DNA from 2 places in the Polaromonas sp. CG_9.5 genome. Region 1 is predicted to be linked to the other one. Evidence: predicted binding sites of a transcription regulator. Region 1 holds the regulator's gene; the other holds the start of a gene.

Evidence for each region. The regulator sigma-54, encoded in region 1, starts transcription at its own class of promoters, with help from an activator protein. The targets are predictions, from matches to a motif close to TGGCANGNAANCTGCTTT.
Region 2: glnK (P-II family nitrogen regulator) is a predicted target of sigma-54. The motif match lies at 5,284-5,301, and genes of this name have one in related genera.

Annotation. Positions count from the first base shown of each region.
Region 1 covers NZ_JAXCHR010000007.1:50,159-57,617, reverse strand. The annotation lists gene RCH06_RS07385 (THUMP domain-containing class I SAM-dependent RNA methyltransferase) at 1-1,305, opposite strand, end outside; gene RCH06_RS07380 (RNA polymerase factor sigma-54) at 1,590-3,140, opposite strand; gene lptB (LPS export ABC transporter ATP-binding protein) at 3,430-4,224, opposite strand; gene lptA (lipopolysaccharide transport periplasmic protein LptA) at 4,229-4,873, opposite strand; gene RCH06_RS07365 (hypothetical protein) at 5,060-5,911, opposite strand; gene RCH06_RS07360 (two-partner secretion domain-containing protein) at 6,041-7,459, opposite strand, start outside.
Region 2 covers NZ_JAXCHR010000021.1:18,189-25,647, forward strand. The annotation lists gene glcF (glycolate oxidase subunit GlcF) at 1-118, opposite strand, end outside; gene RCH06_RS14485 (YoaK family protein) at 133-894, opposite strand; gene glcE (glycolate oxidase subunit GlcE) at 903-2,063, opposite strand; gene RCH06_RS14495 (SMP-30/gluconolactonase/LRE family protein) at 2,272-3,198, opposite strand; gene amt (ammonium transporter) at 3,324-4,874, opposite strand; gene glnK (P-II family nitrogen regulator) at 4,906-5,244, opposite strand; gene RCH06_RS14510 (YifB family Mg chelatase-like AAA ATPase) at 5,440-6,984, shown strand; gene RCH06_RS14515 (GntR family transcriptional regulator) at 7,041-7,459, opposite strand, start outside.

The DNA.
Region 1 (7,459 bases):
GGCCACCATGTCAAACCGAAACAGCCGGCATTCAATCGGGCCGTTCCACATCGGCACGCGGCGCGACTCTTTCAGCCGCATTTTGTTCGGCAGCTTGAGGTCGGGCGTGAGCACATGGGCGGTCCAGCCGGCGTAGTTTTTCTTCCAGTGCGCAGCCAGCTGCGGAAAGAAGTCGGACGCTTCTTCGCCCCAGGCGTTTTGCGCCTGCTCGCGACCGGGGTTGGCGGAGCGGTTGCGCGGCGTGTCAAAGGCGGGTTCATCGCGCTGAATCGGCTGGCCAAAGTCGTCGACGTTCTGGCCGCGTTCGCCCCGCTGGTTGCGGCTCTGAACGCCTGAAATACCGGCCACGCCCGCCACGTCGATCCGTTCGCCATACGGCGGGTTGACCAGCATCACGCCACTGGGCGCGGGCGGCATGCGCTGCAGCGCGTCGCCACCGCGCAGTTGCACGGCGTTGGCGACGCCGGCGCGTTCGGCATTGCGCTCGGCAAAATCGACCATGCGGAACGACACGTCGCTGCCGAACACCGGCGCGGTCGGCTCGGTGATGGCGGCTTCGGCCTGGTCGAGCAGGCCGTCCCAGACATGGCCCTGGAACGGCAGGTATTTCTGAAAAGCAAACTTGCGGTTGATGCCGGGCGCGATATTGCAGGCAATTTGCGCGGCCTCGATGACGATGGTGCCCGAGCCGCAGCACGGGTCGTACAGCGGCACGCCGTCCTTGCAAAGCTGGTCCCAACCGCTGGCGGCCAGCATGGCGGCGGCCAAGGTTTCCTTCAGCGGCGCATCGCCCTTGTCCTCACGCCAGCCGCGCTTGAACAGCGGCTCGCCCGAGGTGTCGATGTAAATCGTCACCGTGTCGGTGGTCAGGTGCACATACACCCGCACGTCGGGCCAGCGGGTGTCGATGCTGGGGCGCACGTCGTTGAACTTGTGGCGAAAGCGGTCGGCAATCGCGTCCTTGATCTTCAGCGTCGCAAAGTTCAGGCTTTGCAGCGGGCTGTGCTGGGCGGTGATCTCGACCTTGAAGGTCTGGTTGGGCGTGAACCAGATTTCCCACGCCACGCTGGCAGCGGCGTTGTACAGGTCTTGTTCACTGCGGTACTGGCCGTGCTGCAATTCAATCAGCACGCGCTGGGCCAGCCGGCTGTGCAGGTTGAGCTGCTGCGCTTCGCGCCACGAGCCTTGCAACTGCACGCCAGCGCGCCGGGCTTTGCCCTGAATGCCGGTAATGCGCTGGACTTCAGCCGCCAGCAGGTTTTCGACGCCGGCGGCGCAGGGGAGGAAAAGTTGAAGTTGATTCATAAATTGGCTCACTTTGCCGGGCGCATCGTGAAGCACCGCAGCGGGATTGGGTAGCGCCCAGGCTACATCAGGGCGAATGGATGGAACGTATTTGAACAGGCGTTGGGAAACAGGCCAACCCAATAGCCATCAAAACAGCCGCTGTCGGAGATCGCCACGAATGACACACGGCCAATTAGTCGCCTCCCCACCAGCAGGGGCCGCGGAACTGGCTTCGCCAGGCCGCAGGCGCAGCGGCCCCCTCGGGGGGCAGGGAGCCACACGCAGTGGGCGACCGTGGGGGCTCACAACATTTTGCGCAGATGGGTCGGCGCAATACGCAGCGCTTCGCGGTATTTGGCTACGGTGCGGCGGGCGCATTCAATGCCTTGCTCCTTGAGCATTTCAGCCATCTGATTGTCACTGAGCGGTTTTTTCGGGCTTTCGGCGGCGACGAACTGCTTGATGAGCGCCCGCACGGCGGTGCTCGACGCATTGCCGCCGCTTTCAGTGCCCAGCCCCGAGCCAAAGAAATATTTCAGCTCGAACGTGCCGAACGGCGTGCGCATGTACTTGGCCGTGGTGACGCGTGAGATGGTCGATTCGTGCAGGCCGAGCTCGTCGGCAATCTCGCGCAGCACCAGCGGCCGCATGGCGAGTTCGCCGTGGGTGAAGAAGTTTTTTTGCCGCTCCACGATGGCGCTGCTGACGCGCAAGATGGTGTCAAAGCGCTGCTGGATGTTCTTGATAAACCAGCGCGCCTCTTGCAGCCGCTGCTGCAGCGCCTGGCTGCCGCCGGCGCCCTTGTGTTGCTTGAGGGCGTTGGCATAAATGTCATGAACCCGCAGCCGGGGCATGACGTCGCTGTTGAGCGTGATTTTGAAACCCCGGCCTGATTTGACGACGATGACATCGGGCACGATCAGATTGCGCTCGACGTTGGCAAAGCGCCGCCCCGGCTTGGGGTCCAGCCGCGCGATCACGGCAATTGCGCCCTTGATGATTTCTTCAGGGAAATCGCACAGGTGCGACAGCCGCTTGACATCGCGCCTGGCCAGCAGTTCCATCGGCTGGCGGCACATGGCCAGGGCGGCGCGGTTTTCAACGCAGTCTTTGCTGTCAAGCAACTGCAGTTGCAGGCATTCGGCCAGGTCGCGTGCGCCGACGCCGGCGGGCTCCATGTGCTGCAGCAGTTGCAGCGCAATGGCAAATTGCTGCGCCAGCTCTTCGGTCTGCTCCGGGTCGTTGTTGGCCAGACCGGCGGCGAGTGACGCCAGCGTGTCTTCCAGATAGCCGTCGTCATTGAGTGACTCGATCAGGAAGTGCAGGGCGGCGCGGTCGAGTTCGGAAAGCCGCAAACCGAGCGCCTGCCGGTGCAGGTGGTCTTGCAGCGACTCGTGCGCGCCGGTCAGGTCGGACGCTTCGGCGTCGCTGTCGTCCAAGTTGTTTTTGCGCGCCGGGGCGTCGCCGCCCCATTCGCTGTCGTCGGGCGAGGTCTCGACCGAGCCGTCGCCGTCCCAGCTTTCGTCCAGCGAAGGCTCGGCGCTGATTTCAGCCGTGGTTTCTGTGTCTTTTGTGCTGGTGGCGCTTGCTGTGTCTGCGCTGCCAGCTATGGAATCAGTAGCAGATTCAAACTCCCGGCTTTCCTGGCTGACGGGCGCATCAGACTGCGCCAAGCCAAATTCTTCACGCGGCGCGGCGTCTTCGGCCAGCTCCAGAAAAGGGTTTTCGTCCAGCATCTGCTCGACTTCCTGGCTCATCTCCAGCGTGGAAAGCTGCAACAGCCGGATCGACTGCTGCAACTGCGGCGTCAACGCCAGGTGCTGCGAGACACGAAGGGAAAGGCCCTGTTTCATGGTGCCCCCACGCTCCCCGCTTTGCGTGGTTCGCTGCCCCCCGAGGGGGCCGCCCCGCCTGCAGTCCGGCAAAGCCGGTCCTGCGGCCGGTACTGGGGCGGGCGGGGATGTCCTGCAGTCCCTCCTGATGTATCCAGTGATGCTGGGCGCGAGATTGTTGCGGGGGCGGCTGGCAACCTTCCCCGTTCGTGCAAGTACCGGCCGCGGAGCTGGCTTTGCCAGGCCGCAGGCGGGGCAGCCCCCCCGGGGGGCAGCGCATTGCGCGTTGTGACAAGCGTGGGGGCCATACTCACATTTTGAAGTGTTCGCCCAGGTAGACGCGGCGTACTTCGGCGTTGTCGACGATCTGGGCGGGTGTGCCGCTGGCGAGCACGTTGCCGTCGCTGATGATGTAGGCGTGGTCGCAGATGCCCAGCGTTTCGCGCACGTTGTGGTCGGTAATCAGCACGCCGATGCCGCGCAATTTCAGGAAGCCGATGATGCGCTGGATCTCGATCACGGCAATCGGGTCAATGCCGGCAAACGGCTCGTCGAGCAGGATGAAGCGCGGCTGCGTCGCCAGGGCTCTGGCAATTTCAACGCGCCGGCGCTCGCCGCCCGACAGCGCTGGCGCGGGCGAGTCGCGCAGATGGTCTACGCGCAGTTCCTTGAGCAGGGCGTCAAGCCGCACGTCAATTTCTGCGCGTGTCAGCGGCTTGCCGGCGGCATCATGCTGCAGTTCAAGCACGGCGCGCACGTTTTCCTGCACCGTGAGCTTGCGAAAAATGGACGCTTCCTGCGGCAAGTAGCTCAAGCCCAGACGGGCGCGCAGGTGAATCGGCATGTGTTCGACCGGCTGGCCGTCGATGGAGATGACGCCGGCATCGGCACGCACCAGGCCGACGATCATGTAAAACGACGTGGTTTTGCCCGCGCCGTTGGGGCCGAGCAGACCGACGACCTCGCCTTTTTGCACTGTTAGCGACACATCCTTGACCACCAGGCGGCTGCCGTAGGATTTTTTCAGCCCCTGCGCTACCAGGCGGCTGGGGGTGTCGGGGCGGGCCGCTGTCCCCGGCAATGCAGTTGGCGTCACTTCAGGCATGGGCTCAAGGGGCTTTCTTCGGTGTGACATTGCCCAGTGACGTGCTGGGGCGCAAGACTGCCGCAGGGCCGGCAGGCGGTTTTGTGCTGGCGCCGGGAGCTAATACGGCGGCGCGCGGCGACAGCATGGCGCGAACCCGTCCGCCGGGGTTGGCGGCGTTGCTGTTGGGCGCTCCGCTATCGACCGTGAACACGTCGGTGTTGTTGTCGTAAACAATCAAGGCGCCGGTGGTTTCGTCGTTCAGCGTCGCGCCTTTGTAGCGGCGCACCACGGCGCGCTTGATGAACTTGACCAGGTCGGCGCGGCTGTCGTATTCGATGCGCTCGCCTTCGCCTTCGATGTACTCGTCCACGCCGTCGCGTTTTTTGCGGTAGTAAGCCAGCTTGCCCGGCGCCGCAATGGCCACGGCTTTCTGGTAGCCCTCCGGGTCCTGGCTGACATCGACCTGCGCGCCACGAATCAGCGTCGTACCTTTGGTGATGACGACATTGCCGGTAAAAACGCTGGTCTGCTTGAGGTCGTCATAACGCAAGGCGTCAGCCTCGGCATTCATCGGCTTGTCGCGGTCGGCCTTTTCAGCGGCGGCCGGAAGCACAGCGCCCGCTGCCAAAATGGCAGCCAGCAGAAGGGGAAAAAAAGGGATTTTCATAAGGCACGCTTCTTGCAACTGGTATTTTTTCCATTGTAGCCATGCCCGAAGGAGTCAAATTTTTCAGGAAAACAAACGGCCTCTGATGAGGCCGATGCCTGTTGTGATGCGCTGGCAAGCGTTTTCAGACCTTGCAACAGCTACTTGCGCCGGCTGCGAAAGGTGCGCTTTCCGGCAGCAACCGCGTCACCTCACTTGGCGGGCTGTCAGCGTCTGCGGCTCGGACGGGCTTGCCGCCTGCAGTCGTGCGCGCTCCCCGACATCGTAGGAGCCGAAAACTTCACGGGAGGAACGGGTTTCTGGCAGCACATAGACAATGCCGCCGGTTCCGGTGAACGCCGGGCTCAGCACCTTGTTATAAAAATTCACCGGCACATTGATGCATCCATAGGAAATGCGCTTGTCCAGCAGCGACGCACTGGCCAGGCGCTGTGCGCGGCGCTCTTTGGCGTTGCTGGTAATGACGCGGTGCATGGAAATGGCCGTCTCGTAGTCAACCCACAGGATTTCCTCTCCCTTGAGGTTTAGGTCCAGCGACGCCACAAAGCGGCCTGCCGGCGTGGTGCGCTCTTCGGGGCGAATGCTCGACAGCTTGCGCTGGCCGATGCCGGGCACGGAATCATCGCCAATTGCCAGGCCCAGCAGCGCTGGAGTGGCGCCGCGCAGTTGGCCTTGTGCATCGAATACAAAGACTTTTGCCTGCGCTTTGTCGACAATCGCAAATGGCATGCGGTGGTTGTCGGCCGAATCAACCACCCAGTTGGCAATGTCGCGCGCCTCTGGAGATGCCTGTTCCTGCTCAAAATTTGCCCGTTTTGGGCGCTCTTCCGTCGCCGCATGCATTGCGGAATGGCTGGCGTGCAAGGACGCCACATCCTCCGAAGCAGGTGCTGATTGGGCAGAAAAACTGGCAACCACCAAACCCAGGCAAAGTCCCCGGGCCATGACTATCTCGAAGGAACTGCCGTACCGGGAGGGTTTGGGGTGCAGCAAGGCAGCCCAGAAGCGCAGCCCGGTCCATTTCTCAGGTGTTGTCATACTTTTGCCATTCCAGACACAGGAAGAAGAGCCTGCTGGTTCGCACTGAATCGGCAGGGGTCGCAGACTCAACCATCGCGCCAGGCAGCGCCGACGAAAATTGTTGTCTCATCAGTGAGCCAGCCTGCCCTAGTTGCGCTCTTGCTTGGGCACACGGCGAGGTACCACGTAGGTCTCTGGCGCCTTCGCGGCGGGCACCACGACGGGAGTGTCAGGAGCCACGATGACAACAACGGGTGCTGCGGGTGGCGTTTCGACCCTCAAAGCCATCAGCGGCATGACAGCTGGCGGCACCACGACCAGCACCATGGCGGGCGGCACGGGACCCGGCGGGAATGCGGCCGGGGGCACGGGCTGGACCAATGGGAGCGGCACTACGACCGGGGGCGGAACCACAACTGGTGGCGGAACCACAACCGGGGGCGGAACCACAACCGGGGGCGGCACTACAACCGGGGGCGGAACCACAACCGGGGGCGGCACTACAACCGGGGGCGGAACCACAACCGGGGGCGGCACTACGACTGGTGGCGGCACTACAACCGGGGGCGGCACTACAACCGGGGGCGGAACCACAACCGGGGGCGGCACTACGACTGGTGGCGGCACTACAACCGGGGGCGGAACCACAACCGGGGGCGGCACTACGACTGGGGGAGGCACTACGACTGGGGGCGGCACCACAACCGGTGGCGGCACTACAACCGGGGGCGGCACTACGACTGGTGGCGGAACCACAACCGGGGGCGGCACTACGACTGGGGGCGGCACTACAACCGGGGGCGGCACTACAACCGGGGGCGGAACTACGACTGGGGGCGGAACTACGACTGGGGGCGGAACCACAACCGGGGGCGGAACCACAACCGGGGGCGGAACCGCTATAGTGATATTCCCAGTTGTTTTGGAAACTACCGGAGCGCAGCAAGAAACCGGGAGCGCATATTTAGCCGCGTCTGGTCCACCCAGTGTGTAGCCGCTAAAGGTGATTGCCTTGCCCGTTCCTACGGCTGCATTGTCGAAATTGGCGGTGCCAGGCCCAACCAGCGTGACGCCGGCCGGGCTACCCTTCAGCCCCACGAGGGTTGCCGTGGTTGTGCCGTCGAAAGTCTTGCTTCCGCCGTCGGGGAACACCAGCATGTGTTGGATCAGCGTGGAGCCTCCGGTCAAAACGAAGTGGGGCAAGTAATCCGTCGGCGTGGTGTATGAGACCGGGTTGTAATTGAGGGTGACTGGCGCATTCGGGCCTGTGACAGTAGCGGGCGGCGCCAATGGCGCAAAAACCACAGTGCCGCCGGCCAACCCCGGTCCGGTTCCGCCATAACCGGCATTCAGTACCAGGCCGAGTGGCAGACCTAGGCTTTGAGCCGGAATTCTGCTGCCTCTGGTCAGCGTAATTTTCTCGCCTATGTTGATGTCCTGTGCGGCGCAAATACTCATGTTTCCGTCGGTCGTCGTCATGGCGGCCAGCAGGTTCACGTTGCGCCCGGCACCTAGCAAAACACTGCCATTGACCGTCGTGATGGCAGCGTTCACATTGACATCACG
Region 2 (7,459 bases), on a different contig from region 1:
GCTGGTAGGTTGGGCAGGTGGCAGTGCAAAAGCCGCAATGCACGCATTTGCGCAAAATGGCTTCGGCTTGCAGGCCGTCGGGCGTGTTCTGAAATTCAGGGGCGAGTTGGGTTTGCATGGTGTGAAATCCACTTATTTGGGAGCATTCAGCCGGCGCCGCACGGTGCGCAAAAGGTCGGCATACAAGGGCGGCAAAGACAAAGCCAGCAGCAATATCGCCAGCGGAACCACCCAGATAAAGCCGACATAACGAAACCCGGCCGCGCCCACCAGGCCGCCCAGGACAAACGCGGACAGCAGCGTCAGCAGCAGCTTGAGCTTGATCTGGTTGGCGCGCACGCGCGACTCAAACGGGCTTTCGGTGCGGTTCCAGTAAAACAGCTTGCCCAGCTCAATACCGATGTCGGTAATGATGCCGGTCATGTGCGTGGTGCGAATCTGCGACGATGAAATTTTGCTGACCAGCGCGTTTTGCAGCCCCATCGTGAAGGCCAGCACCAGCACCGTCAGCGGCACGGCAAACGGCGTCTGGCGGTTCAGGGTGGCGCCCATCAGGCCAAACACCAGCAGCAGCAAGGCCTCGGCCAGCAGGGGCAGCGCATATTCGCTGCGCACATGGCGCTGGCGTGCCCAGTTCACCATCACGGCAGTGACGGCCGCCCCGGTGGTAAAGGCCAGCAACGTGCCCAATGCGCCCAGCACCAGCGTCATGTTGCCCAACACCAGGTTGTCGGCCAGCATGGAGGCGAAGCCGGTCATGTGCGAGGTGTACATGTGAACCACCAGAAAGCCCCCGGCGTTGATGGCCCCGGCATTGAAAGCCAGGATGCCGCCCAGCAGCCGGTTGGTGGAAGCCGTGCGGTGCTGGCCGCTGAGGTGACGCAAACGCCGCACGCGGTGCTTTACCAGTCCGCAGACAGACGGCCCGGATTGAAAACGCCCGCCGGGTCAAACTGCTTTTTGAGTTCGCGCTGGATGCGCGCCTGCACAGCTGACAGCGGCGTGAAAACCGGGGTAATGACAGGCGCATCCAGCGGCGTCCCGGCAGCGCGCCGGAACAAGGTCGCGTGGCCGCGGGCCTGGCTTGCCATCTGGCGCAGTTGCGCGGCGCTAGAGGCCGGTGCCCACAGCCAGCGCAGCCCGCCGTGCCACTCGATCAGCTGGACAAAAGGCAAGTCCAGCGCGGGCGTGGTTTGCGGCACGCTCAGGCGCCACAGGCAGGCATCAAGCGAAGGCGCTTGCGCAAAAAACGGCAGGGTTTGCTCGCGGCAGGCGTTCCAGTCGGCGCTGGCCTGGGTGTTTTCCATGACCAGCGCCTGGCCGCCGGCGGCCTTCACGTCGGCCATCATGCGCGGGCAGGCGGAATCGACCGCCGCCACCGCGCCGCGCAGCCGCACAAACAACACATCCTGTGCAGGGCTGGCGCTGTCGTCATGCACCCAGCAACTGGCGTTCAGCGGCAGCGGCTGGCCGCCCCAGCGGTTGAGCAAATCCAGCGCTTTTTGCTGCGGCAGGCTGCAGCGCAAGGTGGCTTCGGCGGGCGCAATGGGCAGCACCTTGAGCGACACCTCCAGCAATACGCCGAGCGTGCCCATCGCCCCGGCCATCAGGCGCGAAACGTCGTAGCCGGCAACGTTTTTCATGACTTGGCCGCCGAAGGTCAGGCATTCGCCCTGGCCGTTGAGCAGCACCACGCCCAGCAAAAAGTCGCGCACCGCGCCACTGCTGGCGCGCGCCGGGCCGTTCAGCCCGCTGGCGACCATGCCGCCAACGGTGGCGTCAGGGCCGAAGTGCGGCGGCTCGAACGGCAGGCACTGGCCTTGTCCGGCCAGCAGCGCTTCCAGTTCGGCCAGCTTTGTTCCGGCGCGCACGGTGACGACCAGCTCGCTCGGCTCGTAGCTGACGATGCCGGCATACGCGGCCATGTCGAGCACGTCGCCGCGCAAATCCTGGCCATAAAAATCCTTGCTGCCGCCGCCGCGAATGCGCAGCTGCGTGCCGCTTTGCGCCGCCTGGCGAACGCGCGTGGCCATCAAAGCCGTCATGTCTGTGTCTGCATTCATGGCCAGAATGGTACGCGTGCAAGGCGTTCAGGGGGTTTGATTTTTTTGAACGCAGCGTGTTCGGTTTTTTCGCAGGCGGGCGTTTTTGGCTTGCGCAGGCCGTGCCTTGCCCTTCATCGGTCCGCCAAAACGCTATTAATAAAATAGCTGACTGTGCCCATCTGGCCTGCGCGTGCGCCTGTTTTTATAAAAAAACGCCAAGAATTGCTCAGTCCAGGAAGAAATTCACCGGCAAACCCGGCACGTCGACCGGCATTGAAAACACACAGCCCGAATCCGGCCACTGCGCCAACTCCTGCGCCGGGCGCTTCTGGCGGGCGGTGGTGAGGTAAAGCGTCTTGAAGTCAGCGCCGCCAAAGCAGGGCATGGTCGGGCATTGCGCCGGCACGGCAAATTCGGCCAGCAACTCGCCAGCGGGCGACAGCTTGAGCAGCCGCCCGCCTTCGTACATGGCGACGTAGTAGTTGCCCTGCACATCAACCGCCGCGCCGTCGGGCCGGCCGCCATAACCGCTCCTGCCCGGCTGCCAGCCTTCGGGTTTGCCAGGCCAGGCATGAAACACGCGCTCGTGGCTCAGGGTGTTGCTGGCGGCGTCCCAGTCCCAGGCGCGAACGGCATGGCTGGGCGTGTCGGTCCAGTACAGCGTGGCCGCGTCGGGCGACCAGGCCAGGCCGTTGGCCGTGGTGGCATCGGCGGCCTTGGCTTCGAGCATCAGCGTGCGGCCATTGCGGCCATCGAGCGAAAAAAGCTGCGCCCGCGCCGCATCGCGCGGCTCGTAAATCGTGCCGGCCCAAAAGCGCCCCAGCGGATCGGCCTTGCCGTCGTTGAAGCGGCTGGTGGCCGGGTCGTGCAGCGCGGGCGCGAGCAGCCCCAACTCGCCGCCCCAGTGCCGGGCGCGGTAAATGCCGTCGCGCAGGGCAATGACCAGTCCGGTGCTCTGCCCGCTGCTGCGGGCCGGCGCGATGCAGCCGGGCTCGGACGGCAGCGTCCAGCGCTCGACAACGCCATCAATCAGCGTTGAGCGGCAGACCTGGCGGGCGGGAATGTCGACCCAGTAAAGCCGTTGCTCGTCAGGGTGCCAGAACGGGGATTCGCCCAATTCGCTGGGCTGGGAAATAGCGGTTTGCCAGAGCATGGAATCTCCTCAAGGGCAGGCATTGCAGACAATCTGCCACTGTAGCGCCAAAAAAACAGCCCGCTGGTTGGAGGCCAGCGGGCCGAAATTCCCCATGAAACTTCTGTCAGCTCAACAAACCGTGCTCAACGGTTGTAGGCGGTTTCGCCGTGCGAGGTGATGTCCAGGCCTTCGCGCTCGTCTTCTTCGCTGACGCGCAGGCCAATCGTCAGGTCAACCACTTTGTAGGCGATAAAAGACACGACGCCCGACCAGACCACCGTAAGCAAGACGGCCTTGGCCTGAATCCAGACTTGCGAGACGATGGAATAGTCGGCTGCCGTGATGCCGGTGGCCGTCACCCAGTCGGCCACAAAGCCGGGGCCACCCAGGGCGGGCGAGTTGAACACGCCGGTCAGCAGCCCGCCGACGATACCGCCCACGCCATGCACGCCAAACACGTCCAGCGAGTCGTCGGCGCCGAGCATTTTCTTCAGGCCATGCACCCCCCAGAGGCAGGCAAAACCGGCGACAAAACCAATCACCAGACCGCCGGCGATGCCAACATTGCCGGCGGCGGGCGTGATGGCCACCAGACCAGCCACCGCGCCAGAGGCCGCGCCCAGCATTGACGCCTTGCCGCGCATCAGCGCTTCGCCCAAACACCAGGCCAGCACGGCGGCAGCCGTCGCGCCCAGCGTGTTGATGAAGGCCAGCGCGGCAAAGCCGTTGGCTTCCAGCGCCGAGCCGGCGTTAAAACCAAACCAGCCTACCCACAGCAGCGAAGCACCGACCATCGTCAGCGTCAGGCTGTGCGGGGCCATGGCTTCCTTGCCATAACCAATGCGCTTGCCAACCATGTACGCACCGACCAGACCGGCCATCGCCGCATTGATGTGCACCACGGTGCCGCCGGCAAAGTCCAGCGCGCCCGACTGCCAGATGTAGCCGGCTTTTCCGTTCATCGCGTCAACCACCTCCTTGCCGGTGTAGGCGTCCGGCCCCATCCAGAACCAGACCATGTGCGCCATCGGAACATAGCTGAAGGTGAACCAGATCACCATGAACAGCAGCACCGCAGAGAACTTGATGCGCTCGGCAAACGCACCGACGATCAGGCTGCAGGCGATGCCGGCAAACGTCGCCTGGAAGGCAGAAAACACGATTTCCGGAATCACCACGCCCTTGCTGAAGGTGGCGGCGTTGGCAAACGTGCCGGCAGTGTTGTCCCAGATGCCTTTCATGAACAAGCGGTCAAAGCCGCCTATGAAGGCATTGCCCTCGGTAAACGCCAGGCTGTAGCCGTAGATGAACCACAGCACCACAATCAATGAAAACGTCACCATCACCTGCATCAGCACCGACAGCATGTTCTTGCTGCGCACCAGGCCGCCATAGAACAGGGCCAGGCCCGGCACCACCATCAGGATCACCAGAATGGTCGACACCATCATCCACGCGGTGTCGCCCTTGTTGGGGACGGGTGCGGCAGCGGCGACGGGCGCGGCGGCAGGCGGGGCTACGGCAGCAGCGGCGGCGGGTGCAGCGACCAGAGCGGCGGCATCCGCTTTGGCTTCAGCCGGGGCGGCAACGGCAGAATTTGCGGCAGGCGCTTCGGCTGGCGTTTGCGCCTGGGCAAAAGCGCCCGTGCCCAGCAAACTCAGTCCCAGCAGCACAGAAGCGATCAGTTTTTTCATGGCGATGTTCTTTGGGGTTAAGGGGGTGACTTCAGAGCGCTTCCTGGCCGGTTTCGCCAGTCCGAATCCGCACGACCTGCTCCAGGTCATAAACAAAAACCTTGCCGTCGCCAATTTTTCCGGTGCGGGCCGAGGTTTCGATGGCTTCAATCACGCGCTCGACCAGCGCATCGGACACCGCCGCTTCGATCTTGACCTTGGGCAAAAAATCGACGACGTATTCAGCGCCCCGGTACAGCTCGGTGTGGCCCTTTTGCCGGCCAAAGCCCTTGACTTCGGTCACGGTGATGCCCTGCACGCCGATCTCGGACAGTGCTTCGCGCACCTCGTCCAGCTTGAACGGTTTGATGATGGCAGTGACGAGTTTCATGGCGACTTTCCTTGAAAAAAACAGATGGATGCACCTTGAAATGCACAGACCGTGCCAGCTTTTTTTCGGCATCACGCCCCGCGCTGTGGCCGCGCTGGCTGCGGGCGCGTTACGCTAGCCACTTACAACTTGTCACGCACCATGTTGGCGCAATGCCTGCGCACGACTTTGGCGCATTGAACCGAAAGCTGACCCATGAGCCTGTCTTTAGTGCATAGCCGCGCCCTGCTGGCGCTTGAGGCACGTCCGGTGTGCGTCGAGGTGCATCTGGCCAACGGCCTGCCCAGCTTTACGCTGGTCGGGCTGGCCGACACCGAAGTCAAGGAAGCGCGCGAGCGGGTGCGCTCGGCGATCCAGAATGCCGGGCTGGAATTTCCGGCCAACAAACGGATCACGGTGAACCTGGCACCGGCTGATTTGCCCAAAGATTCAGGCCGGTTTGACCTGCCGATTGCACTCGGCATTTTGGCGGCCAGCGGCCAGATTGATGGGCGCAAGCTGGCCGGCTATGAGTTTGCCGGCGAGCTGTCGCTGGGCGGCGACTTGCGGCCGGTGCGCGGCTCGCTGGCCATGAGCCTGGCGATTGCCCGGCCCGCGCACGGCGCTCCGCACACCTTGCCCCGTCTGGTGCTGCCCGAAGGCAGCGCGCAAGAAGCCGCGCTGGTGCCGCAGGCCGAGGTTTACCGCGCGCAGCATCTGCTCGACGTGGTGCGGCAATTTTTGCCGGGCGATGCGGTGCCCGAAACCACGAACGGCTGGACGCGCGTAGCCTCTGCCGCGCCTTCGCGCCAGCCCGCTTACCCGGACTTGGCCGATGTCAAGGGCCAGGCCGCTGCTCGGCGCGCGCTGGAAATTGCAGCGGCTGGCGGGCACAGCATTTTGATGGTCGGCGCACCGGGTTCGGGTAAGTCGATGCTGGCGCAGCGCTTTGCTGGCCTGCTGCCCGCCATGACCACCGAAGAAGCGCTGGAAACCGCTGCCGTCGCTTCATTGGGTGGACGCTTCACGCTCGACCATTGGGCCGTGCGGCCGACCTGCGCGCCGCACCACACAGCCAGTGCGGTGGCGCTGGTAGGCGGCGGCTCGCCTCCGCGTCCCGGTGAAATCTCGCTGGCGCACCGGGGTGTGCTTTTCCTGGATGAATTGCCCGAATTTCCGCGCGCCGCACTGGAAGCCTTGCGCGAGCCGCTGGAGTCCGGCCACATCACGATTTCGCGCGCCGCGCAACGCGCGGAATTTCCGGCGCGCTTTCAGCTGATTGCCGCCATGAACCCCTGCCCTTGCGGCTATCTGGGCTCCAGCCTGCGCACTTGCCGCTGCTCGCCCGAGGTGGTGCTGCGCTATCAGGGCAAACTCAGCGGCCCGCTGCTCGACCGCATCGACCTGCATGTGGAAGTCGGCAGCCTGGCCGCCGAAGAACTGGTGAACGCGCCGCCCGGCGAATCCACTGAATCGGTGCGCAGCCGGGTAGTGCAAGCCCGGGAACGCGCGATGGCCCGGCAAGGCAGCGCCAACCAGGCGCTTGAAGGCCAGGCCATCGACACGCAATGCCAGCTTGACCCGGCAGCGGCCAAATTTCTCAATGTGGCAGCCACGCGGCTGGGCTGGTCAGGCCGGGGCATTCACCGCTGCCTGAAAGTGGCACGCACCATCGCTGACCTGGCCGGCGCTCAAACCGTGCAAATCACCCATGTCGCCGAAGCGGTGCAATACCGGCGCGTGCTGAAGGCGGCGCAGTGAGGAATGCGCTTCATGTCAGCTTCTCAATTGCGCTGATTTTTAAAACAGACAGTCATTCAGCGCACTAGAAATTTCTCTACATAAATGGCGCGCGCACGCCCCATGTGTTCGAGAGCAAGCCTGTCCAATTGCTGGCGGTCACACGCATGCAGAGCGTCAACCATGGCCGCGTGTTCCCTGCATGCTTGCGCAAGCGCCTGCGCGTCTGCAATGGCGTAGGCCCGTGCCGGAAAACTGAGCCAATCGTGCAGCCGGATTGATTCTTCAATGTAGGGGTTGTCACACAGGCCATAGAACAGGCGATGAAAAGCCATGTTCGTGCGATGGATTGCAATCAGGTCGCCTGATGCTGCTGCTTCGGCATGTGACAGGGCTGCCGCTTCTACGGCGGCCATGCGATCAGGCGCCACCGGCAGATGCATCGCCGCCACGGCCGCGCCGTGCACAACGGCGCGAAAGTAGTAAAGGTTGCTCA